DNA from 2 places in the Terasakiella magnetica genome. Region 2 is predicted to be linked to the other one. Evidence: predicted binding sites of a transcription regulator. Region 2 holds the regulator's gene; the other holds the start of a gene.

Region 1 (3,277 bases), on a different contig from region 2:
TGAATTCAAGAGTGTCGTTTTTACCGTGCAAATTCTGCCCTGTCCAGCGTAACTCCTGAATCCTTATCATTTTGTATCCAAAAAAAACGAGCCCTAAACAAGGTTGCTTAGGGCTCGTTTCATTATACCATCATGTCGACGAACTTAATCGTCATCCCCTTTGGCAGGTTCACCCGTTGTCATGGCATCAGAAATCAGCCCTGCATTTTGGCGAATAAGGGTTTCAATTTCCTGTGTCATTTCAGTATTTTCACGCAAGAAATTCTTGGCATTCTCACGCCCCTGACCAATGCGTGTGGAATTATAAGAGAACCACGAACCGGATTTTTCAACAATCCCGCCTTTAACACCCAGATCAAGGATTTCACCCATTTTGGAAATGCCTTCACCATACATAATGTCAAATTCAACGGTACGGAACGGCGGTGCCATCTTGTTCTTCACAACTTTCACACGGGTCTGGTTACCCACCACTTCATCACGGTCCTTGATCTGACCGATACGGCGAATTTCCATGCGGATAGAAGAATAGAATTTAAGGGCGTTACCACCTGTTGTGGTTTCAGGGTTACCAAACATCACACCAATTTTCATACGGATCTGGTTGATGAAAATCACCAATGTGTTGGAACGTGAAACCGACGAGGTTAATTTACGCAAAGCTTGGCTCATCAAACGCGCTTGCAGGCCAACGTGGGTATCGCCCATCTCGCCTTCAAGTTCAGCGCGCGGCACAAGGGCGGCCACACTATCAATGATCAAGACATCAACCGCACCACTGCGCACCAATGTATCGGTAATTTCCAAAGCCTGCTCACCCGCATCAGGTTGGGAGATCAACAGATCATCCACATTACAGCCCAGTTTCTGGGCATAAGCCGGATCAAGTGCATGCTCGGCATCCACAAAGGCGCAGGTGCCGCCATTTTTCTGGGCTTCAGCCACAATATGCAGGGCCAAAGTTGTTTTACCGGAACTTTCAGGACCATAAACCTCAACGACACGCCCCTTTGGCACACCGCCGATCCCAAGACCGATATCAAGGCCCAAAGAACCTGTTGAAATAACTTCTGTTTCCACCGCGTTTTCACGCTGGCCCAACTTCATAATGGAGCCTTTGCCAAAAGATCGTTCGATCTGTGCGACTGCTGCTTCCAATGCTTTATTTTTATCCATTGTATCCTTATCCACGAGCTTTAGTGCGGTCTGAGACATATCAGTACTCCCTTATTCCACAAGTAACAGGGCCGTTGCAATTGATTTAAATGTACTCATAATGTTCTCATTAGCAAGAACATTTGTGAACTCATTGTTTTTAAATACTCTTTTTTACAATGTTCTCATTAAATTCTATGCGAATCGGATATAGGAACATCCGATTCTCCATTATTGCGTAGCAAGGAGCTCTACTTTTTTCTTATCTTTTGATTGCCTTTATTGTCCTTTTTTTGATATTCAATCTACAGATGGGCTCAAAAGATTGATTCAGATCAATCAATCTTTCGAAAAGCCCAGTTAATAAGGGACCAAAGAGTAGAAAGTAACACGGGGTGTTTATACAGCATTGTTAAAAACAGCTGTAGAACTCGCGTTTAACGCGACTAAATCCGAAATAAAGCTAACCTTATTGAATTACATGGAGTTTAAAATCAATGTCACAGTATCAAATTCAAGCAAACCTTACCTTTGACACAACCATTAAAAAAGTTGCCCTTAAGGTTACAGCTCAAAATGAAGATGATGCCAAAGCAAAATTCACCCAAAAAGCAGAAGCACATTATACATCTTCACTTGGGAAGATTGTTGAAATTGATTTTAAGGGCGTTGATCGCCTCTAACCCAAAAAAAGCCTGTCTGTTAAATCTCGCCCAGAACTTCTTTCACTTTATAGGCGAGGTCTTTCAGCTTAAACGGTTTAGGCAGGAAGTGAATGGTCGGGTCATTTTCAATACCTTCAGGAATGACGTCTTCAGCATAGCCTGACATGAAGATCACTTTCATATCAGGCACTTGCGTGCGCACCAACTCAATGAGGTCAGGGCCTTTCATGCCCGGCATCACCACATCGGTGATAATGAGGTCAATATTATTGGCCTCTGACTTCATGATCTCCCATGCTAGATCACCACTGGAAGCCTCCAGCACTTCATAGCCCTTCGCGCTCAGTGCACGCGCACCAAACAAACGCACAGGGTCTTCATCTTCCACCAACAAAATGGTTGCCGTTCCGGTAAGATCGGCATGATCAAACAGATCAGGCTGGGCTTTTTTCTCTTCCTTAGGGGCCTCGGCATCTTCTTCGATGGCGGGGAAGAAAATGGTGAAGGTCGTGCCCTGTCCAATAATACTATCGACAAAAATATAACCATCCGTCTGGCGCACAATACCGTAAACGGTTGATAGCCCAAGCCCGGTTCCCTTATCCACATCTTTGGTGGTAAAGAACGGCTCGAAAATCTTGGTCAGGTTTTCTTTTGCAATACCACAGCCCGTATCAGAAACTTCCACACAAACATATTGTCCCGGTGGCATAGTGTCATGGGCCTGCTCAACAGCCTCGTTAATTTCCGCATTCAGGGTGCGAATAATCACTTCGCCTTCCCCATTCATGGCATGTCCGGCATTAACGGCCAAATTCACCACCACTTGTTCAAGCTGCCCTGTATCCACGCGAATTTGGTTAAGGTCGCGACCATGTTCAATGCGCAGATGTACAGTCTCCCCTAAAGAGCGATTCAACATGGCAGACAGGTCTGAAATTACTTCTGAAATATCAACAATTTTGGGACGCAGTGTCTGCTTGCGTGAAAAGGCTAAAAGCTGGCGCACAAGATCGGTTGCCCGGTTACCACTTTGATAAATCTGCTGCAATTCCTGATGATCAGGATCACCCTTTGGATGGCGCTCCAACAGAATTTCGCAAAAACCGGTCAAGGCGGTCAACACGTTATTGAAATCATGGGCTACTCCACCTGCGAGTTGACCAATGGCCTGCATTTTCTGGGCTTGAGTAAATTGCAGCTCAAGATCGCGCTGTTCAGTTGCATCAATAAAGTGCAGCACAAGCCCACTGATCTGCCCGGCCTCATCTTCCATGTGCCCGGCAAAAACACTCACCGTCAACATACGGCCTTTTGCGGTTTGCATCTGTACATCAAAACGCACAGCCGCAATGGTCCCCATGGCCACTTTGCCGAGCTGACGTGTGGCGTCTTCATGATAATCCTGCTTGATCTGGTCAAATAAAGGCCGCCCGACAATGGCATCTTGATGGCGC
Region 2 (3,277 bases):
AACCTTTTTAACCAGACACCCGATATTTTGATTAATGGGGATGGAAAACTCAGTGCTATTCATCAGGAAAACGGGCACGTGCTTATGTCTCAAATGCGCAACAGCAGCTATACCCGAAACAACTGGCTAAAACGCTGGGGAGAGATGGATACAGCGGCACAAACATATGATCAACTTTTAGACTGTGATCAACAAGGGTGCCGTTATCTGCATAAATCAACCCAGCAAGTAATTTTTAACCGGCAATCCCTTGCCTTAAGAGAAGACTGTCAAAATGCAGACTTGCTGATTACCCCGTTAAATAGCCCGCTCAATTGCCCAAAACCGCACCATATTATTGATGCGCACGACCTAAAGACAAAAGGGGCTCATGCCATCTATTTTAACGAGGGTGACATTCATATCGTTTCCGTAAAAGACAAGCGCGGGCAACGCCCTTGGACGGTTTACGGGGATTAAAGCGTGCAGACACAAAGCCCTTAATATTTACGGATCAACCCAACAAGACGACCCTGAATTCTCACTCGTTCTGGCTGAAAGGTGCGGGTTTGATAAGCTGCGTTTGCAGGCTCCAGCGCAACAGCGCCGCCTTTGCGACGCAATGTCTTTAAAGTTGCTTCTTCCTGATCCACAAGTGCCACAACAATGGCACCATTTTCTGCTGTGGTACATTTCTGGATCACAACCGTATCACCATCATTGATACCTGCTTCGATCATGGAATCACCTTCAACTTCCAACGCATAGTGATTACCAAGCCCCAACAGGCTTGCCGGCACATCCACATGGTTAGAATTATCCTGTAAGGCCTCAATGGGCGTACCCGCTGCAATCTTGCCAACCATGGGCAGCTCGACCGCTTCAGAATCAGGTAGAACATCTGTATTGGTGCCAATGGCCGCTTCAACACCACCCACCTGATTTTTCATTTCATTGAAATCAGTGATTTTGGAACTGTCTGAGCGCAGTGGCGCATTAAGCTGATCTTGGTTTTCAGGCACGCGCAACACTTCAACCGCACGGGCACGATGGGGCAGGCGGCGAATAAAGCCACGTTCTTCCAACCCTGTGATCAAGCGGTGAATGCCGGACTTTGATTTTAAATCCAGCGCTTCTTTCATTTCATCATAAGAGGGCGACACACCTGTATCTTTTAAACGCTTTTCCAGAAACAAAAGCAGGTCATATTGTTTTTTCGTCAGCATGGGTCGCATCCTTCAAAATAAAAAAGGAACAAAAGTAAAACACATATAATGTTCTACTTTAGTTCCCTCTTATCGTCAAGAACAAAAGAAGTACTTTTCTTAGACCGAAAGCAAACTGTCATTCACATAAATCACGTCTGTCTCATCACCTGCCTTTAAAGCTTCGCCATGAACCGCGCGAATGATAAACCCTTCACAATGGGCAAGGTTTGCCAGCATAGAGCTATCTTGCTTATCATACGGTGTTGCAACTAAACGACCCGCATCATCGCGTGAAAAGACAGCACGCATATATTCTTGGCGAATACCGTTCTTTGGCACATCTGCACCAAGGATCGCCCGGATCGGTTTATCCTGCTCAAATGGCAAGCCTTGCATTTTGCGCAATGCGGCACGTAAGAAAATAAAGGCTGTTACATAGGAAGACACCGGGTTACCCGGCAAGCCCATGGCAGGCGTATCACCGATTTTGCCAAACATAAATGGCTTACCCGGCTTAATGGCAATGCGCCAAAAATCAATATCCAAGCCTTCTTCACCCAGTACGTTGCGCACAAGGTCATATTCCCCAACTGATACACCGCCAGAGGTCACAAGGATATCTGCCCCATCAAGGCCGGCCAATGTGGCGCGCAAGGACTCTTCTGTATCGCCTGCAATACCCAAATTAATTGCTTCCCCGCCCATGGCTGTAACCATAGCAGCGACCATCAAACTGTTAGAGCTGATAATCTGGCTTTGACGTACCGCTTCACCGGGCATGACCAGCTCATCACCTGTGGCAAGAATGGCAACGCGTGGCTTGCGATAGACCTTAACCCATGGGACATTCATGGCACATAAAAGGCCGATGTCACGCGCACTGAGCAATTGCCCCGTTTTGACCAGAACATCACCTTCACTAAAATCCAAGCCCGCACGGCGCACAAACTTACCTTCAAAGGCCACTTCTTTAAAAGTGATCTGATCGCCCTCTACATCGCTATCTTCCTGCATGATCACCGCATCCGCACCAGCGGGTAGGGGAGCACCTGTAAAGATGCGCACACATTGACCTGACACAAGCGTGTCTTCAAAGGGGCCACCCGCTTGTGATTCACCCACGCGGGTCAAGCTCACAGGCTGGTTTTGAATATCAGAGGATAAAACCGCATATCCATCCATGGAGGAGACAGCAGATGGCGGCTGGGTTAAGCGCGCTGCTACATCTTCTGCCAACACACGGCCTACGGCTTGTGCCACACTGATTTGTTCTGAGGCAAGGGTATGGATACCGGCCTCTACCTTGGCAAAGGCTTCATCAAGGGGCAGCAAACTCATGAGGCTATAAACTTTCCTGAATTACCGCCGTCCTTATAGGTCAAGCGCACATCCGTAATCGTCATGCCCTTATCGATGGCTTTACACATGTCATAAACCGTCAAACAAGCAATGGAGACCGCACTTAAAGCTTCCATTTCGACCCCGGTACGGCCCTTAAGCTTACAGGTGCCTTCCACATCAACAGCGTTGCGCTCAGGATCGCAGGTGAGCTCCACCTTTACAGAGGTCAATGCCAATGGGTGACATAGCGGAATAAGATCAGGCGTCTTTTTCGCCCCCATAATACCAGCAAGCTGCGCAACGGGCAGAACGTCACCTTTCTTCATGGTGCCATCCATTATGCGCGCCAATGTTTCTGGCTGCATAATGATACTGCCTTTAGCCGTGGCAACACGCTCGGTAATGTCTTTTTCAGAGACATCCACCATTACGGCATTACCATCTTGATCGATATGCGTAAAATTCTCGCCCATAATCTTCTTAGTCCTTTTTTGCCAGAAGCGTTCTTGTTGCTTCTTCTACATCGTCTTGACGCATTAATGATTCACCAACCAAGAAACAGTTCGCATTGACTTTGGACATGCGTGATAAATCTTCGGGGCTAAAGATCCCGCTTTCACACACAAGCATACGGTCTTGCGGCACCATGGTTGAAAGGCGCTCTGTGGTTGTCAGGCTGATTTCCATGGTCTTGAGGTTACGGTTATTCACCCCAATCAATTTGGATTTAAGCTTTAGTGCGCGTTCCA

Evidence for each region. Region 2 encodes LexA, which represses DNA repair genes until DNA is damaged. Its sites were predicted from a motif close to ATGTTCTANTTTGGTTC; they were not measured.
Region 1: the regulator LexA is predicted to act here: its motif matches at 1,335-1,351, upstream of recA (recombinase RecA).

Annotation. Positions count from the first base shown of each region.
Region 1 is NZ_FLYE01000046.1:195,287-198,563, reverse strand. It holds gene recA (recombinase RecA) at 145-1,215, opposite strand; gene MTBPR1_RS15380 (hypothetical protein) at 1,653-1,838, shown strand; gene MTBPR1_RS15375 (hybrid sensor histidine kinase/response regulator) at 1,858-3,277, opposite strand, start outside.
Region 2 is NZ_FLYE01000001.1:373,255-376,531, forward strand. It holds gene MTBPR1_RS01455 (ComEC/Rec2 family competence protein) at 1-459, shown strand, start outside; gene lexA (transcriptional repressor LexA) at 480-1,205, opposite strand; gene MTBPR1_RS01465 (molybdopterin molybdotransferase MoeA) at 1,305-2,525, opposite strand; gene moaC (cyclic pyranopterin monophosphate synthase MoaC) at 2,522-3,001, opposite strand; gene trpC (indole-3-glycerol phosphate synthase TrpC) at 3,009-3,277, opposite strand, start outside.